Regions from separate parts of the Streptomyces sp. 1331.2 genome, predicted to be linked through region 1. Evidence: predicted binding sites of a transcription regulator. Region 1 holds the regulator's gene; the other holds the start of a gene.
What was found. The regulator HrcA, encoded in region 1, represses chaperone genes, less so after heat shock. The targets are predictions, from matches to a motif close to TTNGCACTCNGNNNNNCNGAGTGCNAA.

Region 1 (15,236 bases):
TGAAGCTCATCAGGGCGAGCATCTGGACCTGTTGGACGTCGTTGGTGGTGCGGGTGATCAGGGAGGGCGCGCCGAACTGGCCGACCTCGCGGGCGGAGAAGCTCTGCACCTGGTCGAAGACGGCGGCGCGGACGTCCCGGCCGAAGGCCATGGCGACGCGGGCGCCGATGTAGACGGCGCCGATCGAGCAGAGCGCCTGGACGATGGTCACGCCGATCATCACCCCGCCGACGCGCAGGATGTAGCCGGTGTCGCCCTTGATCACGCCGTCGTCGATGATGTCGGCGTTGAGCGTGGGCAGGTACAGCGCGGCGAGGGTGGACACCAGCTGGAGGACCACCAGCAGGGTGATCGGTCGGGAGTAGGGGCGCAGGTACGCCCGGAGCAGTCTGATCAGCACTAGCACACTCTTGTCGTCGCCGGTCGGGTTCGCACCCCGATTCTCGTTGTTCTGTAGCGTCGTACGAGCCATTCGGCGTGTGGGAACCTGAGGTTTGCCGGGCTTTTGCCGAACGGCCCGGCAGCTTCGCCGGCACCGGTCACCGGAGGCACGGGGGTGTGCCAGGAGGCGTCGCCCTCTTACGGAATGACCGGTTTCCCCCTAGGCTGCTGGTTGCCCCCTTGTTACCGACCGGTACCGTCCGCGTGAACCGGGGCCCGGCGACCGCCCCCACGGACGCCGCGAACAATCCCTCAGACGGCCACCCGCCCCCGGAGGTCTCGTTGAGTTCCGCGCAGTCCCTGATCGACTCCGGCAGGCCCGACCTCGTCGCCGGGCGCCCCGCCTCCGTCGCCCACCTGTTCCTGGAGCGGGTCGCCGCGACCCCGAACGCCGAGGCCTACCGCCACCCCGCACCGGTCGACGACCAGGCCGCGGACGGCGCACCCGGCGCCGAGCAGTGGCGCTCGCTGACCTGGGCGCAGACCGCGACGCGGGTCAAGGCGGTGGCCGCCGGCCTGATGGCGCTCGGCATCCGCCCGGAGGACCGGGTCGCCCTGGCCTCCTCCACCCGGATCGAGTGGATCCTCGCCGACCTCGGCGCCATGTGCGCGGGCGCGGCGATCACGACCGTCTACCCGAGCACCAACGCGGACGAGACCGCGTTCATCCTCTCCGACTCGGGCTCCCGTGCGCTGTTCGCGGAGAACGCCGCCCAGCTGGCCAAGGCCGTCGAGCAGATCGGTCAGCTGCCCGAGCTGCGCACGGTCGTGCTGTTCGACGCGCCCGAGGGTGCCCCGGAGGGCGAGCCGGAGACGGGCGGCCTGGACGTGCTCACCCTCGCCGAGCTGGAGCGGCGCGGCGCCGAGTACCTGGAGCAGCACCCGGACGCGGTGGAGAAGGCCGTCGACGGGCTCGGCAAGGAGCAGCTGGCCACCCTGATCTACACCTCCGGCACCACCGGCCGTCCCAAGGGCGTGCGCCTGGTGCACGACTGCTGGGCGTACGAGGGCCGGGCGCAGGAATCCAGTGGGCTGCTGCGCTCCGACGACGTGCAGTTCATGTGGCTGCCGCTGTCGCACGTGTTCGGCAAGACGCTGATCTCCGGGCAGATCGCCACCGGCCACGTGATGGCGGTGGACGGCCGGGTGGACCGGATCATCCACAACCTGCCGGTGATCCGGCCGACCATCATGGCTTCGGCGCCGCGCATCTTCGAGAAGGTCTACAACGGCATCGCGGGCAAGGCCCGGGCCGAGGGCGGCGCCAAGTACAAGATCTTCCTGTGGGCGGCCAAGGTGGCCCGGGAGCACGCCCGGGCCGTCCAGGAGAGCCGGATCGCCACCGGCACCGGCACCGCCCCGCTGGGCCTGCGGGTGCAGCACGCGCTGGCCGACAGACTGGTGTACGCGAAGATCCGGGCGGCCTTCGGCGGCCGGCTGCGCGGGGCCGTCTCCGGCAGCGCGGCGCTGGCCCCGGAGATCGGCTACTTCTTCCTCGGCGCCGGGGTGCCGATCCTGGAGGGCTACGGCCTGAGCGAGACCAGCGCCGGCTCCTGCGTCAACCGCGAGGAGGACGTGCGGATCGGCACGGTGGGCCGCCCGCTGCCCGGCACCGAGGTGCGGATCGCCGAGGACGGCGAGATCCTGCTGCGCGGCCCGGGCATCATGCGCGGCTACCACAACCTGCCGGAGAAGACCGCCGAGGTGCTGGAGCCGGACGGCTGGTTCCACACCGAGGACATCGGCGAGCTCAGCCCGGACGGCTTCCTGCGGATCACCGACCGCAAGAAGGACCTGTTCAAGACCTCCGGCGGCAAGTACGTGGCGCCCAGTGAGGTCGAGGGCCGGTTCAAGGCGGTCTGCCCGTTCGTCAGCAACATCCTGGTGATCGGCAACGGCCGCAACTACTGCACCGCGCTGATCGGCCTGGACGAGGCGGTCCTCATGCCGTGGGCCGCCGCGCACGGCCTGGCCGGCAAGTCGTACGCCGAGCTGGCCGCGGAGCCGGCCGTCCACGAGCTGATCGAGGGCTTCGTGAAGCGGCTCAACGCGGGGCTGCAGCGCTGGCAGACGATCAAGAAGTTCCACCTGCTGCCGCGCGACCTCGACGTCGAGCACGGCGAGCTCACCCCGAGCCTGAAGATCAAGCGCCCGGTGGTCGAGCGGACCTACGCCGACGCCGTCAGCGCGATGTACGCGGGCGCCAACGAGGCCTGAGCCCTCCCGTCCCGTACGGCCCGCGGGGAACGCCCGGGCCGTACGGGACAATGGGGTCATGCCCTCCGCACTCCCCGACGGCGAACCCGTGCCGTCCGACGGTTCCCTGCCCGCGCACGCCCTCGACGGGCTCGGCCGGCGGCCGTTCGGCTTCTACCTGCACGTGCCGTACTGCGCCAGCCGCTGCGGCTACTGCGACTTCAACACCTACACCGCGACCGAGCTGCGCTCCTCCGGGGCCGTCGCCTCCCAGGAGACGTACGCGGACAACGTGGTCGCCGAGATCCGGCTCGCCCGGAAGGTGCTCGGGGACGTCGACCTGCCGGTGCGGACCGTGTTCCTGGGCGGCGGCACCCCCACCCTGCTGCCCGCCCGGGACCTGGTGAAGATGCTCGCCGCGATCCGCGAGGAGTTCGGGCTCGCCGACGGCGCCGAGGTCACCACCGAGGCCAACCCGGAGTCCGTCGGCCCGGCCTACCTGGCCGAGCTGCGCGAGGGCGGCTACAACCGGATCTCCTTCGGCATGCAGAGCGCCCGGCCGCACGTGCTGCAGCTGCTCGACCGCCACCACACCCCGGGCCGCCCCGAGGCCTGCGTCGCCGAGGCCCGCGCGGCCGGCTTCGAACACGTCAACCTCGACCTGATCTACGGCACCCCCGGCGAGTCCGACGACGACTGGCGGGCCTCCCTGGACGCCGCGATCGGCGCCGGGCCCGACCACGTCTCCGCGTACTCCCTGATCGTGGAGGAGGGCACCCGGCTCGCCGCCCGGGTCAAGCGCGGCGAACTGCCGATGATCGACGACGACGTGCACGCCGACCGCTACCTCATCGCCGAGCAGGCGCTCGCCGCCGCCGGTTACCACTGGTACGAGGTCTCCAACTGGGCCACCACCCCCGAGGGCCGCTGCCGCCACAACGAGCTCTACTGGACCGGCGCCGACTGGTGGGGCGCCGGCCCGGGCGCCCACAGCCACGTCGGCGGCGTCCGCTGGTGGAACGCCAAGCACCCCGCCGCCTACGCCCAGGCCCTCACCGAGGGCCGCACCCCGGCCCTGGGCCGCGAGGTCCTGGCGGAGGAGGACCGCCGCGTCGAGCGCATCCTGCTGGAACTGCGCCTGGTCGAGGGCGTCTCCCTGGACCTCCTCACCGCCACGGGCCGCCGGGCCGCCGCCCGCGCCCTGGCCGACGGCCTCCTCGCCGCAGAGCCGTACGAGCAGGGCCGCGCCGCCCTGACCCTCCAGGGCCGGCTGCTCGCGGACGCCGTCGTGCGTGACCTGGTGGACTGACGTTCGTCAACGACCCGCTGGGTGCCCTTCTCGACACCTCGGAATTCCAGACCTACGCCTGACCCGGCAGCGTCACGAAGTCGATCAGTTCCTCGACCCGGCCCAGCAGTTCGGGCTCCAGGTCCTTGTAGCTGTCCACCTTCGAGAGGATGTGCTTCCAGGCCGCCGGGGTGTCCACCGGCCAGCCGAGGCGGCGGCAGGTGCCTTCCTTCCAGTCCTCGCCGCGGGGGACGGCGGGCCAAGCGGGGATGCCCACGGAGGAGGGCTTCACGGCCTGCCAGATGTCGATGTAGGGGTGGCCGACGACCAGGACCGACGCGCCGGTGACCTGGGCGGCGATGCGGTGCTCCTTGGTGCCCGGGAGCAGGTGGTCGACCAGGACGCCGAGGCGGCGGCCGGGGCCGGGGGCGAAGTCGGCGACGATCGCCGGGAGGTCGTCGATGCCGCGCAGGTACTCGACGACGACGCCCTCGATGCGCAGGTCGTCGCCCCAGACCCGCTCGACCAGTTCGGCGTCGTGCCGGCCCTCGACGTAGATGCGGGACTCGCGGGCGACCCGGGCGCGGGTGCCGGGGACGGCGATCGAGCCGGAGGCGGTGCGCCCGGGCGTACGGGCGGGAGCGGGGCCGGCCGGGCGGACCAGGGTCACCACGCGGCCCTCCAGCAGGAAACCGCGCGGGACCAGGGGGAAGACCCGGTGCTTGCCGAAGCGGTCCTCCAGGGTGACGGTGAACCCCTCGGCGGTCTTCTCGCAGCGCACCACCGCCCCGCAGAAGCCGGTCGCGGCCTCCTCGACCACCAGGTCCCGTTCGGCGGGCACCTCCGGGGCGGGGGTCTGTCCCCCAGCCCGGCGGCCGGGAGGTGCCCCCGTCTTCCACGGCGGGGTGAGGTCGGGTCCGTACCGGTGGCTGCGCATGAGGGCGACTATACGGACGGACCGTCACAGGCCCGGCGCGCCCCAGACCGGGAACCAGCGGCTCAGGTCCTTCTCCAGCCGCAGGTCGTTCCCCAGCATCGCGTTGACCTGAAGCTCCAGCGGGCTGTTGCGCTTCTCCCCGCCGCCGGGCATCGGGGCGAAGGGGTAGAAGGTGCCGCGCTTGTAGAGGTAGACCAGGGCCAGCGACTGCCCCTCGGCGTTGCGGAAGGCCACCAGGGAGCAGAGCAGCTGCGGTCCGAAGCCGTTCGCCTCCAGCTCGCTGTTGACCGCGTGCAGGTCGTTGACCAGCTCCGGAAGCTCCTCGGGGGTGTGCCGGGCGAGCAGCCAGGAGTAGCCGTAGCCGTCCTTGGAGGCCTCCACCGGGACGCCGCCGCGCTCGGTGTCGGCGTCCAGCAGCGCCCGTACCTGCTGTTCGACCTGGACGAAGGCCGCGCCCTCGACGGCCGCGAAGCAGACCGAGCCGAGCCCGGTGGGCAGGAATCCGGCGCCGGCCTCCAGGGTGAGCGCGGCGGACGGCACGCCGAACAGCTGGTCCAGGTCGGGCTTGACGGGCTTGGTGCGGCCGAACAGGGCGTCCAGGATTCCCACGGCGGTCCTTTCCTCGACAGGGGTCAGCGGCCGAGCTGTTCGGAGATCTTCGCCAGCTGCTCCAGGCGCTTCTCCAGCGTCGGGTGGGTGGAGAACAGCTGGGAGGCGGTCTCCCGGGCGTTCAGCGCGGGGGCGAAGTAGAAGGCGTTGTACGGCTGGGCCTGGCGCAGGTCCTTGCTGGGGATGGCCGCGATCTGCCCGGTCACCTTGGTGAGGGCCGAGGCGAGCGCGCTGGGCCGTCCGGTGAGCTGGGCGGCGGCGCGGTCGGCGGCCAGTTCGCGGTAGCGGGAGAGGAGCCGGGTGAGCAGGAAGCTGATCGCGTAGACGACCATCGAGACCAGCGGGATGATCAGGGCCACGATGGCCGCGTTCTGGTCGTTGTTGTTGCGGCCGCCACCCATGAACCCGCCGTACACGGCGATCCGGGTCATCGCACCGGCGAGGACGCCGAGGAAGCCGGCGATCGTCATCACCGCGACGTCCCGGTGGGCGACGTGGGACAGCTCGTGGGCGAGGACGCCCTCCAGTTCCTCCGGCTCCAGCCGGCGCAGCAGGCCGGTGGTGACGCAGACCACCGCGTTCTGCGGGTTGCGGCCGGTGGCGAAGGCGTTCGGCATGTCGTTGTCGGCGACCGCCACGCGGGGTTTGGGCATGTCGGCCAGCGCACAGAGCCGGTCGATCGTGCCGTGCAGCTGGGGAAACTCCTCCGGGGACACCTGGTGGGCGCCCATCGCCCGTTCGGTGATCCTGTCGCTGAACCAGAACTGGGCCACGAACAGCCCGCCGGAGATCAGGACGATCAGCGGCCACGCGCCGCGCAGCAGCGCGATCAGCAGGCCGGTGAAACCGACGTACAGCAGCCCGATCACGAACATCGTCACGACCATGCGGCTGGTCAGGCCGCGGTCGGGCGCGAAGCGGGTGGGTTGGCCCGAGCTCGACATCGCTTGCTCCTCCATTCGCCGTCGCTTCCGATGCTGCCACCCGGACGGCCCCGGGGCACCACCCCCGCGCCGGGAACCGTGAACGGTCGCCGCCGTGCGGGCCGTACCCGGAACTGCGGGCAGGATCACCCCGGGCGGGCCGTTCCTGCCGTAGGACCCGGGCCTTACACTGGCAGGTACGGTTCTGGCACTCGTGTGTTCAGAGTGCCAAGACCGGGGCCTCCCGGGGGCGGCCCGTGGCAGTACTGCAGGGACACACAGACGGACAACGTGCGAAGACGGAGGTGCGTGCCCCATGGCCGGAGAGGTCCGCCAGCTGGACGACCGCAAGCTCGCGGTGCTTCGCGCGATCGTGCAGGACTACGTGGGCACCGAGGAGCCGGTCGGCTCCAAGGCCCTGGTGGAGCGGCACAACCTCGGGGTCTCGCCGGCGACCGTCCGCAACGACATGGCGGCGCTGGAGGAGGAGGGCTACATCCACCAGCCGCACACCAGCGCCGGGCGGATCCCGACCGACAAGGGGTACCGCCTCTTCGTCGACAAGCTCGCCGAGGTCAAGCCGATGAGCGCCCCCGAGCGCCGGGCGATCCGGCACTTCCTGGACGGCGCGGTCGACCTGGACGACGTGGTCGCGCGCACCGTGCGGCTGCTCGCCCAGCTGACCCGCCAGGTCGCGGTGGTGCAGTACCCGTCGCTGTCGCGCTCCACCGTCCGGCACATCGAGCTGGTGGCGCTGGCCCCGGCGAAGGTGATGCTGGTGCTGATCACCAACACCGGCCGGGTCGAGCAGCGGATGGTCGACTGCCCGGGCCCGGTCGGCGAGACGGTCCTGGCGGACCTGCGGGCCAGGATCAACACCAGAGCCGCCGGACGGCGCCTCCCGGAGGTCCCCGGGCTGCTGGAGGAACTTCCGGCGATGTTCGAGCAGGCCGACCGGCCGACCGTCAGCACGGTCCTGGCGACGCTGTTCGAAACGCTCGCGGAACAGAACGAGGAGCGGATCATGCTGGCCGGGACGGCCAACCTGACCCGCTTCGGCCACGACTTCCCGCTCACCATCCAGCCGGTGCTGGAGGCTCTGGAGGAGCAGGTCGTCCTGCTCCGCCTCCTGGGTGAGACCACGGACGCCGCGATGACGGTCAGGATCGGCCGGGAGATCGCCTACGAGGGGTTGAATTCCACCTCGGTGGTGTCGGTCGGTTACGGTTCGGGCGACGAGAGCGTGGCCAAACTGGGTGTGATCGGTCCGACCCGGATGGACTACCCGGGCACAATGGGGGCGGTGCGGGCGGTGGCACGGTACGTGGGCCAGATCCTGGCCGAGTCGTAGCAAGGGCCGCCGTTAAAAATTAACGGCCGGCGACCAGTCGCAGCACTACTACAGGCGGAACAAGCGGAGCATTTGGTGGCCACGGACTACTACGCGGTACTCGGCGTCCGACGGGATGCGGGGCAGGACGAGATCAAGAAGGCGTTCCGGCGCCTGGCACGCGAACTGCACCCGGACGTCAACCCGGACCCGAAGACGCAGGAGCGGTTCAAGGAGATCAACGCCGCCTACGAGGTGCTCTCCGACCCGCAGAAGCGCCAGGTCTACGACCTCGGCGGGGACCCGCTGTCGCCGAGCGGCGGCGGTGGCGCGGGCGGGTTCGGCGCCGGCGCGGCGGGCTTCGGCTTCTCCGACATCATGGACGCCTTCTTCGGCGCCGCGGCCGGCCAGCGCGGCCCGCGCTCGCGCACCCGCCGCGGGCAGGACGCCATGATCCGGCTGGAGATCACCCTGGAGGAGGCCGCCTTCGGCACCACCAAGGAACTCCAGGTCGACACCGCCGTCACCTGCACCACCTGCAGCGGCGAGGGCGCGGCCCCCGGCACCTCCGCGCAGACCTGCGACATGTGCCGCGGCAAGGGCGAGGTCTCCCAGGTCACCCGGTCCTTCCTGGGCCAGGTCATGACCTCCCGCCCCTGCCCGCAGTGCCAGGGCTTCGGCACCGTCGTGCCGACCCCGTGCCCGGAGTGCGCCGGCGACGGCCGGGTCCGCGCCCGCCGCACCCTGACCGTCAAGATCCCGGCCGGTGTCGACAACGGCACCCGGATCCAGCTGGCCGGCGAGGGCGAGGTCGGCCCCGGCGGCGGCCCGGCCGGCGACCTGTACGTCGAGATCGCCGAGACCACCCACAGCATCTTCCAGCGGCGCGGGGACGACCTGCACTGCACCGTCACCATCCCGATGACGGCGGCCTCGCTCGGCACCCAGGTGCCGCTGCAGACCCTGGACGGCCTGGAGGAGGTCGACATCCGGCCCGGCACCCAGTCCGGCCAGTCGATCCCGCTGCACGGCCGGGGCATCACCCACCTGCGCGGGGGCGGCCGGGGCGACCTGATAGTGCACGTCGAGGTGAAGACGCCCACCAAGCTCGACCCCGAGCAGGAGGAGCTGCTGCGCCGCCTGGCGGTGCTGCGCGGCGAGGAGCGGCCGTCCGGCCAGTTCGCGCCGGGCCAGCAGGGCCTGTTCTCCCGGCTGAAGGACGCCTTCAACGGCCGGTAGCCGTCCCGGGAGGGGTGCCGAGGCTTCCTCGGCACCCCTTTCGCGTTCCCGTTCCGCCCCCTTTCCGGAGGTTCCCGCATGACCGCGCCCGTCTTCGTCGTCGAGACCGAGCGGATCGCCGCCGCCGCGCCCGGGGCCGTGGTGCGCCTGGACGGCCCGGAGGGGCGGCACGCGGCCGCGGTGAAGCGGCTGGAGCCCGGCGAGGCGGTGACCCTGGCCGACGGGCTGGGGCTCGGCGTGGACGGGACGGTCGCCGAGGTGTTCGGCAAGGACGCGATCGAGGTGAGCGTCACCGCCGTGCGCCGGGAGCCGGAGCCGGCGCCGCGGATCGTCGTCGTCCAGGCGCTGCCCAAGGGCGACCGCGGCGAGCTGGCCGTGGAGACCATGACCGAGGTCGGCGTGGACGTGGTGATCCCGTGGGCGGCCTCGCGGTGCATCACCCAGTGGAAGGGCGAGCGCGGCGCCAAGGCGCTCGCCAAGTGGCGGGCCACCGCCCGGGAGGCGGGCAAGCAGTCCCGCCGGCTGCGCTTCCCCGAGGTCCGCGACCCGATGACCACCCGGCAGCTGGCGCCCGTGCTGGCGGGGGCCGCGTTCGCCGCCGTGCTGCACGAGGAGGGCGCCGAGCCGCTGGCGTCGGCCGCGCTGCCGCCGGCCGGCGACCTCGTGCTGGTGGTCGGCCCCGAGGGCGGGGTCTCCCCGGAGGAGCTGGCCGCCTTCGCCGAGGCGGGCGCGAAGCCGTACCGGCTGGGCCCCTCGGTGCTGCGCACCTCCACCGCCGGGGTGGCCGCCGGCGCGCTGCTGCTGGGGCGCACCGGCCGCTGGTCGTAGGTTCCCGGCCCGTACTACGGGCCCGCGGCACCGTCCAGCGGGCACGCCCGGGGGTGGCGACTCTGCCGAAAAGCCGGGCGGCTCGTGCGCGCACGTGCCTACGCTGGCCGCGTGACGGACACCCTCAGCACCTCTGCGGGCGCCTACCTGCGCCATCCCCATCTGCACGGCGACCTGGTCACCTTCGTCGCCGAGAACGACATCTGGCTCGCCCCGCTGGAGGGCGGCCGGGCCTGGCGGCTGACGGCCGATCACCTGCCGGTCCGCGACCCCAGGTTCTCCCCGGACGGGCGGCACATCGCCTTCACCTCCACCCGGGACGGCGCGCCCGAGGTGCACGTGGTGCCGGTGGACGGCGGGCCCTCGCGCCGGCTCACCCACTGGGGCAGCGGCCAGACCCGGGTGCAGGGCTGGACGGCCGACGGCCGCCCGATCGCCACCACCGCCGCCGGCCAGGCCACCCTGCGCCGCACCTGGGCGCAGGCCGTGCCGCTGGACGGCGGCGAGCCGGTGCGGCTGCCGTACGGGCCGATCGGCGGGATCGCCGCGGAGCCGGGCGGCGACCGCGTGCTGCTGGCCAGTGCCGCGATCCGCGAGCCGGCCTGGTGGAAGCGCTACCGGGGCGGCCGGGCGGGCAAGCTGTGGATCGGCCGGGACGAGTTCACCCGGATCCACGAGGACCTGGACGGCCAGCTGTCCTCGCCGCTGTGGGCTGCCGGTCCCGACGGCGGGCAGGGCGGCCGGATCGCGTTCCTGTCCGACCACGAGGGCGTCGGCGAGCTGTGGTCCAGCCTCCCCGACGGCTCCGACCTGCGCCGCCACACCGCCGACCCGGACGGCTTCTACGCCCGCGACGCCACCACCGACGGCACCCGGGTGGTGTTCCACCGGGCCGGCGACCTGTGGCTGCTGGAGAGCCTGGCCGAGGGCACCGAGGCGCGCCGCCTGGACGTCCGGCTGGCCGGCCCGCGCAGCGGCCGCCGCCCCCGCCCGGTGCCCGCCGCGCACTGGCTGGAGTCCGTCGCCCCCGACCGCACCGGCCGGGCCAGCGCCGTCGTGGTGCGCGGCAGCGTGCACTGGCTGACCCACCGCGAGGGCCCGGCCCGGGTGCTGGACGAGACGCCGGGCGTGCGCGGGCGCCTGGCCCGGGTGGTGCCGGGCGAGGACGGCGCCCAGGGCGTGCTCTGGGTCTCCGACGCCGAGGGCGAGGACGCGCTGGAGTACGCCCCCGCCGTGCACGGCGCCGAGCGCCGCCGGCTGGCCGCCGGGCAGCTCGGCCGGGTCAACGTGCTGACCGTCTCCCCGGACGGCAAGCAGGCCGCGCTCGGCGTGCACGACGGCCGGGTGCTGCTGGTGACGCTCGCCGACGGCACCGTGCACGAGCTGGACCGCAGCACCGACGGCCAGGTCAGCGGGCTGGTGTTCAGCCCGGACTCGGCCTGGCTGGCCTGGTCGCGCCCGGTGCCGGGGCTGGGCCCGTACTCGCTGCGCCAGATCGTGCTGGCCAACCTGGCCACCCGGACGGTGAGCGAGGCCACCCAGCAGCGCTTCATCGACACCTCGCCGGCCTTCACCGCGGACGGCCGCTACCTGGCGTTCCTGTCGGTGCGCAACTTCGACCCGGTCTACGACTCGCACGTCTTCGACCTGTCCTTCCCCAACGGCTGCCGCCCGTACCTGATCACGCTGGCCGCCGACACGCCGTCCCCGTTCGGGCCGCAGCGGGCCGGGCGCGCGCTCGGCGGGGAGGAGGACGAGCCGCGGGCCAAGAAGGCGGACGGCGAGGAGGGCGGCGAGGCCGCACCGGTGACCAGGGTGGACCTGGATGGCATCGCCGACCGGATCATCCCGTTCCCGGTCGAGGGCGGCCTGTTCGGCACCCTGCGGGCCGCCAAGGACGGCGTGCTGTGGACCAGGGCCCCGCTGCTGGGCGAACTCGGCGACGAGGCCGCCTCGTTGGAGGACGAGCGGCCCCGCCCGGTGCTGGAGCGCTTCGACCTGAAGAAGCGCCGGGTCGAGCAACTGGTGCACGACATCGACGGCTTCGCGGTCAGCGGGGACGGCAGCCGGGTCGCCGTGCTGGACGAGGGCGAGCTGCGGATCGTCCCGGCCGACCACAAGGCGGGCGGCGAGGACGACGAGACCGCCGTCGACCTCGCCCGGCTGCGGGTCACCGTCGACCCGGCCGCCGAGTGGCGGCAGATGTACGCCGAGAACGGCCGGCTGATGCGCGACAACTTCTGGCGCCCCGACCTCTCCGGCGTCGACTGGGCCGGCGTCCTGGAGCGCTACCAGCCGCTGGTGGAGCGGGTCGGCTCGCACGACGACCTGATCGACCTGCTCTGGGAGGTGCACGGCGAACTCGGCACCTCGCACGCCTACGTGGTCCCGTACGGCTCGCACACCGAGCCCGCCCGGCGCCAGGGCCTGCTCGGCGCGGACCTGGTGAAGGACGGCGGGCAGTGGCGGATCGCCCGGATCCTGCCCGGCGAGTCCTCCGACCCGCGGGCCCGCTCGCCGCTGGCCGCGCCCGGGGCGGCGATCCGCCCCGGCGACGCGATCCTGGCGGTCAACGGCCGCCCGGTGGACCCGGTCACCGGCCCGGCCCCGCTGCTGGCCGGCACCGCCGGGCAGCCGGTCGAGCTGACCGTGGCCGGCAAGGACGGCACCGACCAGCGCCACCCGGTGGTCGTCCCGCTCGCCGACGACGAGGCGCTGCGCTACCACGACTGGGTGGCCGGGCGCCGGGCCGCGGTGCGCGAGCTCTCCGGCGGGCGGCTCGGCTACCTGCACGTCCCCGACATGCAGACCACCGGCTGGGCCCAGATCCACCGCGACCTGCGCTCGGAGATGGCCAAGGAGGGCGTGATCGTCGACATCCGGGAGAACCGCGGCGGCCACACCTCGCAGCTGGTCATCGAGAAGCTCGCCCGCCGGATCGTCGGCTGGAACGTCAGCCGGGACACCGACAGCCCCGTCCCGTACCCGGGTGACGCCCCGCGCGGGCCGATCGTCGCGCTCGCCGACCAGGACTCCGGCTCGGACGGCGACATCGTCAACGCCGCCATCCAGGCGCTGGGGATCGGCCCGGTGGTCGGCACCCGCACCTGGGGCGGGGTGATCGGCATCGACAGCCGCTACCGGCTGGTCGACGGCACCCTGGTCACCCAGCCCAAGTACGCGTTCTGGCTGGAGAACTACGGCTGGGGCGTGGAGAACCACGGCGTCGACCCGGACGTCGAGGTGCCGATCGCCCCGCACCAGTGGGCGGCCGGCGAGGACCCGCAGCTCGCCGAGGGCGTCCGGCTCGCCCTGGCCGCCCTCGCCACCACCCCGGCCCGCACGGCGCCGCCGATGCCCTGGGAGTAGCCGGGACAAGGTCAGAGCGCCCCGGAGGCGAGCGGGCGAGTCACAGCGCAGGAAGTCGGACGGGCCGACTTCCTGCGCTGCGGCGTGGGTAGGATGCGGGGCTGTTTCTTGATCCACAGCTCTCGGGGGAATCAGATGGCGCAGGGCTACCCGCCGCCGCAGTACGGCCAGAACCCTTACGCACAGCCGCAGCCGTACCCGCCCTACCAGCAGCAACCGCAGCCCCACCCGCCGCAGTACCAGCAGCCGCCGCAGGGTTACGCGCCGCCGCCGCAGCCGTACCCGCAGCAGCCGTACGGCCAGCCGCAGCCGTACCCGAACCCCTACCCGCAGCAGCCGCGGCCCGCCGCGGCGCTGCCGCCCTGCCCGAAGGAGGCGGGCGGCGGGCGGCGGTTCCTGGCGATCGTGCTCGACTTCGCCTTCGCGGTCGGCCTCGGCTTCGTCGCCGCCAACGCCGCGAGCCGGCCGAAGGTCAAGCACGTGGCCGGCCACGCCGTCCAGACCGGCGGCCCGGCCGTGCCGTACTTCGTGGCGCTGCTCGTCGTGGGCCTGCTCGCGTCCTTCCTCAACCAGGTCGTGCTCGCCCGGCTGGTCGGATTCAGCGTCGGCAAGGGGATCCTGGCGATGCGGGTGGTGCGCACCAAGCGGGTGATGCGCCCGAACACCTGGCGGCTCACCAGGCGCTGGCTGCTCGGCTTCGTCTTCCTCGCGGTGGCGTTTCTCTCCGAGGACTTCGACCTGGACGACGGCGACGTCGTCGGCATGCGCGCGGTGCGCTGGAAGCACCTGCGGGAGTACCAGCAGGCCGTGGCCGGGCTCGGCTAGGCTGCGCCCGTACGGCGCCAGCAACCAACGACCACGAACCGAACCGAGGAGACGTCATGGCCGGCGAGCCGCAGCCCGACTGCCTGTTCTGCAAGATCGTGGCGGGCGAGATCCCGGCGACGGTGGTGCGCAAGACCGAGCGCATCCTCGCCTTCCGCGACATCGCCCCCAAGGCCCCCGTGCACGTCCTGGTCATCCCGCACGTGCACTACCCGAACGCGGCCGCGCTGGCCGCCGCCGAGCCGGAGATCGCCGGCGAGCTGCTCGCCGAGGCGGGCCGGGTGGCCGAGGACGAGGGCCTGGCGGACTACCGGCTGATCTTCAACACCGGTGCGGGCGCCGGGCAGACGATCTTCCACGCGCACGTCCACGTGCTCGGCGGCACCCACATGACCGAGAGCATGGTCTGATCCCAGGTGTCCCAGCGCGAACTCGTCGTCCTCGGCACCGCCAGCCAGGTGCCCACCCGGCACCGCAACCACAACGGCTACCTGCTGCGCTGGGACGGCGAGGGCCTGCTGTTCGACCCCGGCGAGGGCACCCAGCGCCAGATGCTGCACGCCGGGGTCACGGCCACCCAGATCACCCGGATCGCGGTGACCCACTTCCACGGCGACCACTGCCTGGGCCTCGCCGGGGTGATCCAGCGGATCAACCTGGACCGCGTCCCCCACCCGGTGGACGTCTACTTCCCGGCCTCCGGCGAGGTCTACTTCGAGCGGCTGCGGCACGCCACCGCCTACCACGAGACGGCCGTGCTGCGGCCCCGGCCGATCGACGAGCCCGGCCCGCTGCCCGCGCCCGGCGCCCGCTTCGCGCTGGACGCGGTGCGCCTGGACCACCCCGTGGAGTCCTTCGGCTACCGGCTGTCCGAGCCGGACGGCCGCCGGCTGGTGCCCGGACGGCTCGCCGCGCTGGGCGTGTCCGGCCCGGCGGTGGGCCGGCTGCAGCACGAGGGCGCGATCGAGGTGGACGGCCGGAAGGTCACCCTGGACGAGGTGAGCGAGCCGCGGCCGGGCCAGAAGTTCGCCTTCGTGATGGACACCCGGCTCTGCGAGGGCGTGCACGCGCTGGCCGAGGGCACGGACCTGCTGGTGGTCGAGGCCACCTTCGCCGACGCCGACGCCCGGCTCGCCGAGGAGCACGGCCACCTCACCGCCGGGCAGGCCGCCAAGGTCGCCGCCGAGGCCGGGGTGCGCACCCTGGTGCTGACCCACTTCTCCCAGCGCTACCCGGACCTGGGCCAGCACC
Region 2 (15,236 bases), 720 kb from region 1:
GTACTCGTGGTACCCCGCCGGCACCGCAGCCCCCGGCGCAGGCTGCGCCGGGGCGGGCGCCTGAGCAGCCGGCGTGCTCGCCGGCGCAACGGGAGCCGAAGGTACGGGAGCCGACGGAACGGGCGCCGGCGCACCGGCCTCCGCCCCCGGCGTCCCGGCAGCCGTGGCAGCCGGCGCAGGAGCCGCCGCACTCGGCGTGACCTCGGTAGCCGTCACCGCCGGCGACGTGGCCCCCGCACCGTGCGTCGACCCACCCGCCGAACCGCCACTCCCACTGCCCACGGCCTTGACCACCGCGACCACACCCGCGATCACCAGCAGCACCACGACCACGGTGGCAATGGCCAACCGCCGCCGACCGGTGCGCGGATCAGCCCCGGCGGCCTGCGTCGCACCCAGCGTCCACTCACTGGTCACCGGCCGGATCGGCTCGGGCGCCGGCTCGACGGCCTCGACAGCCGGCTCCTCGTCCCGGGCCCGACTTCCCACCCGGACCGTCCCCAGCAGCCCACCCACGGCCCGCTTCCGGCCTTCCTCGGCCCGCTCCGGCTCCGCCTTCGCCGCAGGCTCCCCCGCCTCCGTCGAAGCCGCCTTCGCCGACGCGGCAGCCACCGGCACCGCGTGCTCGGTCGTCGACTCGGCCTTCGACGTGGCCTCCGCGACCACCCGCTTGAGCATCGACCGGGTCTGCGAGGCGTTCAGCCGCTCGGCCGGGTCCTTCGCCAGCAGCCCCTCGATCACCGGCAGCAGCGCCCCGGCGTTCACCGGCGCGGTCAGGTCCTCGGTCATCACCGCGGTCAGCGTGGCCAGTGCCGAGCCCCGGTCGTACGGCGGCCGGCCCTCGACCATCGCGTACAGCGTGCCGCCCAGCGACCACAGGTCGGCCGGCGGCCCGGGCTTCTGCCCGCGGGCCCGCTCGGGGGATATGTACGAGGGGGCGCCGACCAGCATGCCGGTGGAGGTGACCGAGGCGTCGCCCTCGACGCTGGCGATGCCGAAGTCGGTGAGCACGACCCGGCCGTCGTCGCCGATCAGCACATTGGACGGCTTGACGTCCCGGTGCAGGATGCCCAGCGCGTGCGCGGCGCTCAGCACGCCCAGCACGTCGAGCGCGATCTCGGCGGCCCGGGCGGGGGCGAGCGGCCCGTCCTCCCGGATGACGTCGGCCAGCGAGCGGGACTCGACCAGCTCCATCACGATCCACGGCCGGTCGTCCTCGTCGACCACGTCGAAGACGGTGACCGCCGAGTTGTGCCGGATCCGCGCCGTGGCCTTGGCCTCGCGCAGCGTCCGGGTGATCAGCCGGTGCTTCTCCTCCTCCTCGACGCTGGCGTTCATCCGCAGTTCCTTGACCGCGACGGTCCGGCCCAGCATCTCGTCCTCGGCGCGCCAGACGGTGCCCATGCCGCCGCGTCCGAGCACGCCGTTCAGGCGGTAGCGGCCGGCCAGGAGGCGGCCGGTGGAACCCTGCGCCTGGGTCATTCGGAACGTTCCCCCATGTGCTGCCGGCGGTGGTGGTGACGGCGCGTCGGCCCGGCCTCGGTCCCAACGCCCAAGCCTCCATCATCTCCTGTCCCGGGGGCCCTCGACCACCCACCCCCCGTCCCAAGCAGGGACGAACCGGAACGGGAGCGGCGCTCCGTGCCCGATCTGTGATCGAAAACTCGCCAAGATCCACCGAGTCACTGCTACCGTTCAGCAGCTCATAGTCTTTTCCGGGGGGACTCGACGCCCATGACCGCCTCCGCGCCGGGCACTGACGGCCCATCGGCCCGTCCGCAGGCCGCCCAGCACTACTCGGTCGCGCCGCTCCCCCTGTCACCCGAGGGCTACGTCGCCCCCGGCATGCCCGGCGCCCCCGTCACCGGCTACGACCCCGTCGACCCCGCCCCCCGGGCCACCCCGCGCCGCCGCACCGCCCTGGCCGTCACCCTCGCCCTGCTCGCCATGCTGCTCAGCGGCCTGGCCTACGGCTACGCACCCCTGCGGGCCGCCGACAGCCTCGGCTGGCTGGCCATCGCCCCCGCCGGCCTGGTCGCCCTCCCCCTGGGCCGCCTCGGTGGCCGGAACCGACTGCTCCCCCCGCTCGGCGCCCTCCTCGCCGCCGGAGCCCTCCTCCTCGGCCAACTGATCGAACACCTCCGCCGGACACCCCCCGACAACACCCTGGCCACCTGGCGCGCCGACCTGCGCCCCCTCGACGCCGCCTTCTACGCCATCGCCCTCATCGGCGGCTTCCTCCTCACCCGCCGCACCGCCAACCGGGGCTGACCCACCCCCACCCCCGGCCGAAGCCCCCGAACAGCCCGAAGGCCCCCGCCGGAACTCCCGGCGGGGGCCTTCGAGACAACAGACTCAGCGGTGATCGAGCGCCGGGTTGACCGTCACCTCGACCCGCTGGAACTCCTTGAGCTCCGTGTACCCCGTGGTGGCCATCGCCCGCCGCAGCGCACCGAAGAGGTTCATGGTCCCGTCCGGAGTGTGCGACGGACCGGTCAGGATCTCCTCGGTGGTCCCGACCGTCCCGAGGTCCACCCGCTTGCCGCGCGGCAGCTCCTCGTGGACGGCCTCCATGCCCCAGTGGATCCCCTTGCCCGGAGCATCGGTCGCACGGGCCAGCGCCGCACCGATCATCACCGCGTCCGCGCCACAGGCGACCGCCTTCGGGATGTCACCGCTGAACCCGACGCCACCGTCCGCGATCACGTGCACGTAGCGGCCACCGGACTCGTCCATGTAGTCACGACGCGCAGCCGCCACATCGGCGACGGCGGTCGCCATCGGCACCTGGATGCCCAGCACGTTCCGGGTGGTGTGGGCGGCACCCCCACCGAAGCCCACCAGCACGCCGGCCGCGCCGGTCCGCATCAGGTGCAGCGCCGCGGTGTACGTGGCGCAGCCGCCGACGATGACCGGAACGTCCAGCTCGTAGATGAACTGCTTGAGGTTGAGCGGCTCGGCGGCGCTGGAGACGTGCTCGGCCGAGACGGTGGTGCCACGGATGACGAAGACGTCGACGCCGGCGTCCACCACGGCCTTGGAGAACTCGGCGGTGCGCTGCGGCGAGAGCGCGGCGGCGGTGACGACACCCGAGTCGCGGACCTCCTGGATCCGCTGCTTGATCAGCTCGGCGCGGATCGGCGCCGCGTAGATCTCCTGCAGCCGGCGGGTCGCGGTGGCCTCGTCGGTGATCGCGGCGATCTCGTCCAGCAGCGGCTGCGGGTCGTCGTAGCGGGTCCACAGGCCTTCCAGGTTCAGCACGCCCAGACCGCCGAGGCGGCCGATGGCGATGGCCTGCTGCGGCGAGACCACGCTGTCCATCGGGGCGGCCAGGAACGGCAGCTCGAAGCGGTAGGCGTCGATCTGCCAGGCGATCGAGACCTCCTTCGGGTCCCGGGTACGGCGGCTGGGGACGACGGCGATGTCGTCGAAGGCGTAAGCCCGGCGGCCGCGCTTGCCTCGCCCGATCTCGATCTCAGTCACTTCGAGCCCTTCTGCTGTGTTGCTCATGCCCGCCGGGTCACCCCGGCAGACCCCAGTATCCCGTACCGCCGCGCCTCCCGCCCCGACGCCCCAGCCGTCCCACGCCTCCCGCCCCACCGCCCCAACCCCCCGAACATGCGGAAGGGCCCGCCGCAGCAGGCCCTTCCGTGGTCAGCCGGTCAGCGCGTCACCGCGCCGCCGCCTCAGCGCGCCGAGTAGTTCGGCGCCTCGACGGTCATCTGGATGTCGTGCGGGTGGCTCTCCTTGAGCCCCGCCGAGGTGATCCGGACGAAGCGCCCCTTGCTCTCCATCTCGGCGATGGTGCCGGCCCCGACGTAGCCCATGGTCTGGCGCAGGCCGCCGACCAGCTGGTGCAGCACGGCCGACAGCGGACCGCGGTACTGCACCTGGCCCTCGATGCCCTCCGGGACGAGCTTGTCGTCCGAGGCGACCTCGGCCTGGAAGTAGCGGTCCTTGGAGTACGAGCGGCCCTGGCCGCGGGACTGCATGGCGCCCAGCGACCCCATGCCGCGGTAGGACTTGAACTGCTTGCCGTTGATGAACAGCAACTCGCCCGGGGACTCCTCGCAGCCGGCCAGCAGCGAGCCGAGCATCACGGTGTCGGCACCGGCGGCCAGCGCCTTGCCGATGTCGCCGGAGTACTGCAGGCCGCCGTCGCCGATGACCGGCACGCCGGCCGCCTGGCAGGCCTGCGCGGCCTCGTAGATGGCGGTGATCTGCGGGACGCCGATGCCGGCGACCACGCGGGTGGTGCAGATGGAGCCGGGGCCGACGCCGACCTTGACGCCGTCCACGCCGGCGTCGATCAGCGCCTGGGCGCCGTCGCGGGTGGCCACGTTGCCGCCGACCACGTCGACGCCGACGGCCGACTTGATCTTCGCGATCCAGGCCAGCGCGTTGTGGCTGTGGCCGTGCGAGGTGTCCACGACGAGGAAGTCCACGCCGGCCTCGACCAGGGCCTGGGCCCGGTCGAACGCCTCGGCGCTGGCGCCGACGGCGGCGCCGACCAGCAGTCGGCCCTCGGCGTCCTTGGCGGCGTTCGGGTACTGCTCGGCCTTGACGAAGTCCTTGACGGTGATCAGGCCCTTGATCCGGCCCTCGTCGTCGACCAGCGGCAGCTTCTCGATCTTGTGGCGGCGCAGCAGCGCCATCGCGTCCACGCCGGAGATGCCGACCTTGCCGGTGATCAGCGGCATCGGGGTCATGATCTCGCGGACCTGGCGGCTGCGGTCCGACTCGAAGGCCATGTCACGGTTGGTGACGATGCCGAGCAGCTTGCCCGCCTCGTCGGCGATCGGCACACCGGAGATGCGGAACTTGGCGCACAGCGCGTCGGCCTCGGCCAGCGTGGTGTCCGGGCCGACGGTGATCGGGTCGGTGACCATGCCGGACTCGGAGCGCTTCACCAGGTCGACCTGGTTGGCCTGGTCCTCGACCGACAGGTTGCGGTGGAGCACGCCGACGCCGCCCTGGCGCGCCATCGCGATCGCCATCCGCGACTCGGTGACCTTGTCCATCGCCGCGGAGAGCAGCGGGATGTTGACGCGGACGTTCCGGGAGACCCGCGAGGAGGTGTCGACCTCGTTCGGCAGCACCTCGGAGGCCCCGGGCAGCAGCAGGACGTCATCGAACGTGAGCCCGAGCATGGCGAACTTCTCGGGTACGCCTGCGGCGTTGTAAGACATTTGGGGGGTACCTTCCGTGGCCGGCCTTATCCGCTCACGCCCTGAGGGTGGGGGCGCATTCATCGCTCACTCGCGCAGACCGCCGAAAGCCGGGTGCAATAGGAGGATCCTCCAAGGGGACCCAGCGCGCACCCGTGAAACTTTGGCAACCCGCCCAGGCGCCGATACCCCATGGTACTGGCACCGCGAATGTGTCCTCGTGTGCCCTTGACAACATCCCCGCCCCGCCGCTCATTCCGCTGGTCGGCGGCCCGCCGCCGAGCCGAGGTCAGGGCGCAGGACGTCTCAGGAGGACTCCTCGGCCAGCGCCCGCAGCCGACTGAGCGCCCGGTGCTGGGCCACCCGCACGGCACCCGGCGACATCCCGAGCACCTCGCCGGTCTCCTCCGCCGACAGCCCGGCCGCCACCCGGAGCAGCACCAGCTCGCGCTGACGGGCCGGCAGGTTGGAGAGCAGTTCCTTCGCCCAGGCCGCGTCGCTGCTCAGCAGCGCCTGCTCCTCCGGGCCGAGCGCCTCGTCCGGCACCTCGGGCAGGTCGTCCTGCGGGACGACCGTCGAGCCGGGCCCGCGCATCGCGGCCCGCTGCAGGTCGGCGATCTTGTGCGCGGCGATGCCGTACACGAAGGCCTCGAACGGCCGCCCCTGGTCCTTGTACCGGGGCAGCGCGCAGAGCACCGCGACGCAGACCTCCTGTGCGACGTCGTCCACGTGGTGCCGGGCGCCACCGGGCAGCCGGGCCAGCTTGGCGCGGCAGTACCGCAGCGCCAGCGGATGGACGTACGCGAGCAGGGCATCGATCGCCGGGCCCTCACCCCGCACTGCGGCCGCCACCAGCTCACCCACCAGGGGCGAGCCGCCCGTGCCGAGCACCGGCGGACGACCGGAGCCGAGCACCGGCGGACGGCCCGGGCCCGCCACGGCGCCGTCCGGATCGGCGTACGAAGAATCGGCGTACGACGGATCGTGGCCCGGGCCGGAGGGCTCGGCCTCCACCGGGTCCGCCTGGCCGGCCGCACCGGCGACGTCGTCGCGCATCGGTCCATGGTGCCTGGTCGAGCGGGAAAACGCGGCACCGCGTCCGGAGTTGTGCACCGGAACGTTATGCGCTGCCGCACCGTAGGGCGTGCCGCGCACCACCGGCCCCTCCTGCACCGTGCCGCCTCCCGCCCCGCCGTCGGTGGTCCCGTCCTTCGCGCCGTCCGCCGAGTGTCCTGCGGCTGCGTGGTTCGCCGCAGTGCCTGTCCGCTGGTCCCCGAGGTGCTCCACTCCTCCATGGTGCAACCTCGGGACCGTAACGTCACACGCCTGTGCGGCCCCTGCTCCGGGAATCACCCACGGCGCGCCGCATCCTGCGGCGCCGCCGGTGGTCAGCGGACCAGGCCCCAGCGGAAGCCCAGCGCCACCGCGTGCGCGCGGTCCGAGGCTCCGAGCTTCTTGAACAGCCGTCGGGCGTGGGTCTTCACGGTGTCCTCGGAGAGGAACAGCTCGCGCCCGATCTCGGCGTTGCTGCGCCCGTGGCTCATGCCCTCCAGGACCTGGATCTCACGCGCCGTCAGGGTCGGCGCCGCGCCCATGTCGGGGCTGCGCAGCCGGCGCGGGGCGAGCCGCCAGGTCGGGTCGGCGAGGGCCTGGGTGACGGTGGCCCGCAGTTCGGCGCGCGAGGCGTCCTTGTGCAGGTACCCGCGGGCGCCCGCGGCCACCGCGAGCGCGACCCCGTCGAGGTCCTCGGCGACGGTGAGCATGATGATCCGCGCGCCCGGGTCGGCGGACAGCAGCCGCCGGACCGTCTCGACCCCGCCGAGGCCGGGCATCCGGACGTCCATCAGAACGAGATCGGAGCGGTCGGCCACCCAGCGGCGGAGGACCTCCTCCCCGTTCGTCGCGGTGGTGACCCGGTCCACACCGGGTACGGTCGCGACGGCGCGGCGAAGCGCCTCGCGGGCGAGCGGGGAATCGTCGCAAACGAGAACGGAAGTCATGACCGTCGTCCTCCGCAGCTGATCCGCGTCACGTTGAGCCTCCTGGCTGGTACGAACCTCTCCGACACGGCCGATCGGCGACAGACTCCGTGCTGATCGCCCCAACTTGCCCGCGATCGTTCCCGACGTCCGGCGCCCGCTAACCGCCTCCGCACTTCCAACGACCGTCACTCGAATGAGTTACGGCCTTCAGGGCCATCTCCACCACTGTACGTGGCCAACTCATTACCGATCAGCCGCATCGCGGTGCACACGCCGCACTTTTCCGCAGCTCGCGCGCGGTCGGCGTACGACCCGCACATCGATTCGGTGCGTCGCGCGCCCGTCGGCCACCCGATTGCCACGTCCACGCCCGCCGAACCCCTTGCCCACTTTGCCCGTTTTTATAGCTTTCGTATGGTCATTGACTGTTGTGCCAGTGTGTGGGTGACTTGTCCATGGAGTTGCCTTAAGTCATATTTCCAGGTGTCCACACCAGTGCATCGAAGCCCCGCCGTGCCGCTCGGCAGCAGCCCGCCGAACGCCCGGCCGGCGGCCGACAGCCTCTGAAGGGAATGAGCCATGGCAGATTTCTCCCGCCTCCCCGGTCCCAACGCGGACCTCTGGGACTGGCAGCTCTCCGCAGCCTGCCGTGGCGTGGACAGCTCGCTCTTCTTCCACCCCGAGGGCGAGCGCGGGGCCGCGCGCAGTTCGCGCGAGGCCAGCGCCAAGGAGGTCTGCATGCGCTGCCCGGTGATCGCCGAGTGCGCGGCGCACGCGCTGGCGGTCCGCGAGCCGTACGGGGTCTGGGGCGGGATGACCGAGGACGAGCGCGAGGAGATGCTGGGGCGCTCGCGGCACCGGCTGGTGGAGGTCCCGCTGACCCCGCCGGCCGTCGCGCAGCACTAGACCCGCCTCCACGGTGCGCCGTGAAGAAACGTTTCTTCGCGGCGCCTCAGCCTGCGCACGGCCGATAGGGGCTCTGCGGGAGTTCCGTCACCCGCCGTCAGCGGGCCGCCGCCGCCCCCGCCAGCCGCTCCAGCATCAGTGCCACGGCCGGCACCTCGGCCAGGTCCGGCAGGGTCAGCGCGACCACCTGGCGCACCGCCGGCGCCCCGGAGGCCGTCCGCACCGGCACCGTCGACACGCCGTCAGGGCGCACCGACTGCAGCGCCAGCCTGGGCAGCACCGCCACCCCAAGCCCGGCCGCCACCAGGCCGACCACCGCGGGGTAGTCGTCCGTCGCGAAGTCGATCCGGGGCTCGAAGCCCGCCCCCGCGCACAGTTCCACCAGGTGTCCCCGGCACTGCGGGCAGCCGGCGATCCACTGCTCCCCCGCCAGCTCGGCCAGCCCCACCGGGCCGCCCCGCCCGGCCAGCGGGTGGGCGGCGGGCAGCAGGCCCACCAGCGGGTCGTCCAGCAGCGGGGTGACCACCAGATCGGACCAGTCGGTGCCGGCGGTCAGCTGCTGGGCCTCCAGGTTGGCCTCGGCCCGCGCCTCGCGCGGCGTTCCGTGGGCGGGGGCCGGGAGGGCGGCGGCACCGTCGGACTGCGGGTAGCGGAAGGCCAGCGCGATCTCGCACTCGCCGCCGCGCAGCATCGCCAGCGACTCCGGCGGCTCCGCCTCGACCAGCGACACGCGCACCCCCGGATGGCCGTCCCGCAGCCGGGCGACCGCGGGCGGCACCAGGGTGGAGCTCGCGGTCGGGAAGGAGACCAGTCGGACCCGGCCGGCCCGCAGCCCGGCGATCGCGGCCACCTCCTCCTCGGCGGCGGAGAGCCCGGCCAGGATCCCGGTGGCATGCTTGAGCAGCACCCGCCCGGCCTCGCTGAGCTGCATCCCCCGGCCCGAACGGACCACCAGCGGGGTGTCCACCGACTTCTCCAGGGCCTTCATCTGCTGGCTGATGGCGGGCTGGGTACACCCCAGCTCACGGGCGGCGGCGGAGAAGGAGCCGGTGCGGGCGACGGCACGCAGGACGCGCAGATGGCGGGCCTCGATCATGCCTCAGTTATAAGGCAATCTTTTGATAATGCAAAATTCTACTGATAATTGAAGCCTGAACGCCCGCCCCGAGGCATTCATGAGGCAAGCGGGCGACTGAACAGCCGGAGGCCCGGCCGCGCCCACGAGGGGTGCGGCCGGGCCTCCGGTCAGTGGTTCGGGCCTCAGTGCGAGTGGCCGTGGCCGCCGTGCGAGTGGCCGTGACCGTTGTCGGCCTCGTCCTCCTTCTTCTCCACCACGAGGGTCTCGGTGGTGAGCAGCAGGGAGGCGATCGAGGCGGCGTTCTCCAGGGCGGAGCGGGTGACCTTGACCGGGTCGATGACGCCGGCCTTCACCAGGTCGCCGTACTCGCCGGTGGCGGCGTTGTAGCCCTGGCCGGCCTCCAGCTCGGAGACCTTGGAGGTGATGACGTAGCCCTCCAGGCCGGCGTTCTGGGCGATCCAGCGCAGCGGCTCGTGCAGCGCCTTGCGGACGACCGCGACACCGGTCGCCTCGTCGCCCGACAGGCCCAGGCCGCCGTCCAGCACCTTGGCGGCGTGGACCAGGGAGGCGCCACCGCCGGCGACGATGCCCTCCTCGACCGCGGCGCGGGTCGCCGAGATGGCGTCCTCCAGGCGGTGCTTGCGCTCCTTCAGCTCCACCTCGGTGGCGGCGCCGACCTTGATGACGCAGACGCCGCCGGCCAGCTTGGCCAGGCGCTCCTGCAGCTTCTCGCGGTCCCAGTCGGAGTCGGTCGCGGCGATCTCGCCCTTGATCTGGGCGACGCGGCCGGCCACGGCCTCGGCGTCACCGGCGCCGTCGACGACGGTGGTCTCGTCCTTGGTGATGGTCACGCGGCGGGCGGTGCCCAGCACGTCCAGGCCGACCTGGTCGAGCTTGAGGCCGACCTCCTCGGAGATGACCGTGCCGCCGGTCAGGGTGGCCAGGTCGCCGAGGATCGCCTTGCGGCGGTCGCCGAAGCCCGGGGCCTTGACGGCGACGGCGTTGAAGGTGCCGCGGATCTTGTTCACGACCAGGGTCGACAGCGCCTCGCCGTCGACGTCCTCGGCGATGATCAGCAGCGGCTTGGACGCACCGCCCTGCAGGATCTTCTCCAGCAGCGGCAGCAGCTCCTGGATGGAGGAGATCTTGCCCTGGTTGATCAGGATGTACGGGTCCTCCAGGACCGCCTCCTGACGCTCCGCGTCGGTGACGAAGTACGGCGACAGGTAGCCCTTGTCGAACTGCATGCCCTCGGTGAAGTCCAGCTCCACGCCGAAGGTGTTCGACTCCTCGACGGTGATGACACCGTCCTTGCCGACCTTGTCGATCGCCTCGGCGATCAGCTCGCCGACCTGGGTGTCCTGCGCGGAGAGGGACGCGACGGCGGCGACGTCGTCCTTGCCCTCGATCTCGCGGGCGACGGACAGCAGGTGCTCGGAGACGGCGGCGACGGCCTTGTCGATGCCCTTCTTCAGGGCGGCCGGGCCGGCGCCGGCGGCGACGTTGCGCAGACCCTCGTTGACCAGGGCCTGGGCCAGCACGGTGGCGGTGGTGGTGCCGTCACCCGCGACGTCGTTGGTCTTGGTGGCGACCTCCTTGACGAGCTGCGCGCCAAGGTTCTCGTACGGGTCGTCCAGCTCGACCTCACGGGCGATGGTGACACCGTCGTTGGTGATGGTCGGGGCGCCGAACTTCTTGTCGATCACGACGTTGCGGCCCTTGGGGCCGATGGTCACCTTGACGGTGTCGGCCAGCTTGTTGACACCGCGCTCCAGCGAGCGGCGGGCGTCCTCGTCGAACTGCAGGATCTTCGCCATGTTCCCTATTCCCTCGGGGATGCGGTCGGCCCACCGGCCGCCGAACTACGTGAACCAACAACCACGCCCCGGGCCCCTGTCACTTGGGACACGGATCCGGGGCGGGTCGGAACGACTTACTTCTCGATGATCGCGAGAACGTCGCGGGCCGAGAGGACCAGGTACTCCTCGCCCTGGTACTTCACCTCGGTGCCGCCGTACTTCGAGTACAGGACGATGTCACCGACGGCGACGTCGAGCGGCAGACGCTGGCCGTCCTCGAAGCGGCCCGGGCCGACGGCCAGGACGACGCCCTCCTGGGGCTTCTCCTTGGCGGTGTCCGGGATAACCAGGCCGGAGGCCGTGGTGGTCTCGGCGTCGAGCGGCTGGACCACGATGCGGTCCTCGAGCGGCTTGATGGCAACCTTGCTGCTGGTGGTCACGTCCGAGCTCCCCTTCGGAGATTACGGGGCTTTCTAACGGGTAGGTGGCGAACCTGCGGGCCTGCCGTCGCGGGGGTCAGACACGCGTCTTCGCGTTAGCACTCCCCCAGTGGGGAGTGCCAAGGACGACCATAGGCCGGTGTTAGCACTCCGTCAACCAGAGTGCCAACGGCGCGCCCGGAGAACCCGGGCTACGGACGAGTAGCCGTACTCATGTGCGGCCCTCCTCGGGCATCCTCCGGCGCCGACCCGACCGGCCGCCCGCCGACACCGCTTCGACTTCCGACCGGTCAGAATGACCTCGTGGACACCGAGAACCTCCAGCCCCTGCTCACCCCCGAGGGCCAGTCCCTGCTCGCCGAACTGCGCGAGTTCGCGCCCGAGGAGGAGCTGGCGCTGGCGACCCGGCTGCGGCGGGAGCACCCGGCGGAGCTGGTCTCGGCGGCCTTCGGGCAGGCCCGACTGCGGCAGCGGGCGCGGGCGAAGTTCGGGACGGACGCCGACCTGATGTACTTCACGCCCAACGGGGTCGAGCAGTCCACCCGGCGCAGCGTGGCCGAATGGCGGGCCCGGCGCTTCGCCGAGCTGGGCGTACGGCGGCTGGCGGACCTCTGCTGCGGCATCGGCGGGGACGTGCTGGCGCTGGCCCGGGCCGGGATCCAGGTGCTGGCCGTCGACAAGGACCCGGCGGCGTGCGCCGCCACCGCCGCGAACGCCGCCGCGCTGGGCCTGGCCCACCTGGTCGAGGTGGTCTGCGAGGACGTCGCCGAGGTGGACGTCACCGGCTACGACGCGGTGTTCACCGACCCGGCCCGGCGCACCTCGCGCGGCCGGGTCTTCGACCCGGAGGCGTACGCGCCGCCGCTCTCCTGGGCGATCGAGGCGGGCCGCCGGACCCCGATCGGGGCGCTGAAGGTCGCACCGGGCATCCCGCACGAGGCCGTCCCGGAGGACGCCGAGGCCGAGTGGGTCTCCGACCACGGCGACGTCAAGGAGGCGGTGCTCTGGTTCGGCACCGGGGCCGCCCGCCCGCACCGCGCCACCCTGCTGCCGCAGGGCGCCAGCCTGACCGGCGGCGACCTTCCCGACCCGCCGGCCGGCCCGGTCGGGCGCTACCTGTACGAACCGGACGGCGCGGTGATCCGGGCCCACCTGGTCGCCGAGGTGGCCGAGCAGGTCGGCGGCCGGCTGATCGACCCGAAGATCGCCTACCTGACCGCGGACGAGCTGGTCGCCACCCCGTACGCGCACGCCTTCGAGCTGACCGACGTACTGCCGTTCAACATCAAGAAGCTGAAGGCCCTGCTGCGCGAGCGCGCGGTCGGCACGGTGGTGATCAAGAAGCGCGGGATGGCGATCACCCCGGAGGAGCTGCGCCGTCAGCTGAAGCCCTCCGGGCCGAACACCGTCACGGTGATCCTCAGCCGCACCGACCGCGGCCCGCTGATGATGCTGGGGCAGCCGGTCCCGTCCTGAGGAAGTCACGAGGCAGGAAGTTACGAGGCCGGCGCCTGGATGTAGTCCTCCAGCCGGGCCACCGAGAAGCCCTGCTCCTGGATCCGGGCCAGCAGGTCGCCGAACATCTGGGTCATCGTGGCGCCCTTGAGCTCCTTGGGGCCGCGGAAGTGCGCCAGGATGATGTCGCCGGGCTTCAGCTTCTTGTCCGCGGCCTGGTACTGCATGTCGTGGATCTGCATCGACTCGCGCCACAGCACGATCGCGCGCGGACCGCACTGCTGCACCGAGGTGTTGAGCGTCGGGGTGTTGGCGCCGTCGCCGAACGGCGGGCGGAACAGCAGCGGGGCGGTGCCGTACTGCTGGGTGAGCGCGGCCTGGTCGTCGCAGACCTCGGACTTCTGCTTGTCCGCCGGCAGCTTGCTCATCACCGGGTGGTCCACGGTGTGGTTCTGGATGTGGTTGCCCAGCGCCTGGAGTGGCTTGAAGTAGCCGTAGTCGTTCTTGACGATGTCCTTCGTCAGGAACATCGAGATCGGCACCTTGAGGTCGGTCAGCATCTCGACGAACTTCGGGTCCTTCTCGGCGCCGTCGTCGATGGTGATGAAGACCACCTTGTCGGACGTCTTCACCTCGCTGAACACCGGTACCGGGCCGGTCCGTTCGAGCTTGATCGGCTTGTCCGCGGGCGGCGCCGGGGCGGGGGCGAGCGGGGTGAGGCTCCACTTCGCCCAGGCCGCCGCGCCGGCGCCCGCCGGGGCGGGGGCACCGGGGGTGGCGGCCGCGGCGGTCGGGGCGGCCCCGGCCGGCTGGGGCGCGCTCGGCGCCGTCGTCGTGGCGGCCGGGGCGGCGCTGCCGCCCCCGTTGTCGCCGCACGCGGTGGCGAAGGCCAGCAGCGCCAGCGCCCCGACCGCGTACGTCCTGGTCCTGCTCCGCCCGTTCCTGCTCACCGCACCGCGCTCCCGGTTCCCGTCCAGCCTTCTCTCCGCCATGCACGTTAGCGGCCGGGGCGGCGGTTCCCGATCACCGTCTACTCGACGTGCTCGCTGGTGAAGGACCAGCGGTGCACCGGGCGGCCGAGCAGTTCGGCCGGCGGGTCGGGGAGCGGCACCGGCTCGCCGCTCCACCAGGTGATCAGCAGCACCCTCTCGCCCGGGGCGGAGAACAGTTCGAGGCGTTCCAGCCCGGCCGCGCCGCGCACCGCCGGCAGCGCCGACTCCCTTGCCCAGTAGGCGAGTTCGGCCGCCCGGCCGTCCGCCGCCCGGGCCTCCCACATCGCGGCGACGGTCATCCGGCGCCACCGCCGAGGGCGTCGTACGCCTGGCCGTGGAGGTGGGTGTGGGGCACGTGGACGTCCGTCACCGGCAGCGAGGAGTCGGCGGACAGGTCGAAGGCGGAGGGCGCGCGGTCGCGCCAGACCATCTCGGCGCCCAGGGCCGCGACCATCGCACCGTTGTCGGTGCACAGGCCCGGCCGGGGCACCCGCAGCCGGATGCCGGCCCGGTCGCAGCGCTGCTGGGCCATCTCGCGCAGCCGCGAGTTGGCCGCGACGCCGCCGCCGATCATCAGGTGGTCGACGCCGTTGTCCTTGCACGCCTTGACGGCCTTGCGGGTGAGCACGTCGGTGACCGCCTCCTGGAAGGACGCCGCCACGTCGGCGATCGGCACCTCCTCGCCGGCCCGGCGCTTGGCCTCCACCCAGCGGGCGACGGCGGTCTTCAGGCCGGAGAAGGAGAAGTCGTACTCCGGGTCGTTCTTGCCGGTCAGGCCGCGCGGGAAGGCGATCGCCTTCGGGTCGCCCTCGCGGGCCTTGCGGTCGACCACCGGGCCGCCGGGGAAGCCCAGGCCGAGCACCCGGGCGACCTTGTCGAAGGCCTCGCCGGCCGCGTCGTCGATGGTCGCGCCGAGCGGGCGGACGTCGGTGGTGATGTCCTCGCTGAGCAGCAGCGAGGAGTGCCCGCCGGAGACCAGCAGGGCCATCGTCGGCGAGGGCAGCCGGCCGTGCTCCAGCTGGTCGACGCAGATGTGCGAGGCGAGGTGGTTGACCCCGTACAGCGGCTTGTCCAGCGCCCAGGCGTACGCCTTCGCGGCGCTGACGCCGACCAGCAGCGCGCCGGCCAGGCCGGGGCCGGCGGTGACGGCGATGCCGTCCAGGTCGCTCGCCTTGATCCCGGCGGTCTCCAGGGCGCGCTCGATGGTGGGGACCATCGCCTCCAGGTGCGCGCGGCTGGCGATCTCCGGGACGACGCCGCCGAAGCGGGCGTGGTCGTTGACGCTGGACGCGACCGCGTCGGCCAGCAGCGTGGTGCCGCGCACGATGCCGACGCCGGTCTCGTCGCAGGAGGTCTCGATGCCGAGGACGAGCGGTTCGTCAGCCATGGTGGGTGTCCTCAATGTCCTTCGGGTCA

Region 2: a site for HrcA is predicted at 11,516-11,542, ahead of groES (co-chaperone GroES). Genes of this name have one in related genera too.

Annotation. Positions count from the first base shown of each region.
Region 1 is NZ_OBMJ01000001.1:5,176,925-5,192,160, forward strand. It holds gene CRP52_RS22210 (ABC transporter ATP-binding protein) at 1-400, opposite strand, end outside; gene CRP52_RS22215 (AMP-dependent synthetase/ligase) at 724-2,658, shown strand; gene hemW (radical SAM family heme chaperone HemW) at 2,717-3,946, shown strand; gene CRP52_RS22225 (DUF3097 domain-containing protein) at 3,999-4,862, opposite strand; gene pspAB (PspA-associated protein PspAB) at 4,887-5,471, opposite strand; gene htpX (zinc metalloprotease HtpX) at 5,495-6,415, opposite strand; gene hrcA (heat-inducible transcriptional repressor HrcA) at 6,711-7,745, shown strand; gene dnaJ (molecular chaperone DnaJ) at 7,821-8,963, shown strand; gene CRP52_RS22250 (16S rRNA (uracil(1498)-N(3))-methyltransferase) at 9,042-9,791, shown strand; gene CRP52_RS22255 (S41 family peptidase) at 9,903-13,160, shown strand; gene CRP52_RS22260 (RDD family protein) at 13,296-13,985, shown strand; gene CRP52_RS22265 (histidine triad nucleotide-binding protein) at 14,042-14,395, shown strand; gene CRP52_RS22270 (ribonuclease Z) at 14,402-15,236, shown strand, end outside.
Region 2 is NZ_OBMJ01000001.1:4,455,085-4,470,320, reverse strand. It holds gene CRP52_RS40530 (serine/threonine-protein kinase) at 1-1,482, opposite strand, end outside; gene CRP52_RS19185 (hypothetical protein) at 1,735-2,271, shown strand; gene CRP52_RS19180 (GuaB3 family IMP dehydrogenase-related protein) at 2,356-3,483, opposite strand; gene guaB (IMP dehydrogenase) at 3,687-5,189, opposite strand; gene shbA (RNA polymerase sigma factor ShbA) at 5,475-6,059, opposite strand; gene CRP52_RS19165 (response regulator transcription factor) at 6,557-7,168, opposite strand; gene CRP52_RS19160 (WhiB family transcriptional regulator) at 7,730-8,056, shown strand; gene CRP52_RS19155 (LysR family transcriptional regulator) at 8,154-9,152, opposite strand; gene groL (chaperonin GroEL) at 9,317-10,951, opposite strand; gene groES (co-chaperone GroES) at 11,068-11,373, opposite strand; gene CRP52_RS19140 (class I SAM-dependent methyltransferase) at 11,677-12,849, shown strand; gene CRP52_RS19135 (polysaccharide deacetylase family protein) at 12,870-13,778, opposite strand; gene CRP52_RS19130 (hypothetical protein) at 13,859-14,119, opposite strand; gene tsaD (tRNA (adenosine(37)-N6)-threonylcarbamoyltransferase complex transferase subunit TsaD) at 14,116-15,207, opposite strand; gene rimI (ribosomal protein S18-alanine N-acetyltransferase) at 15,200-15,236, opposite strand, start outside.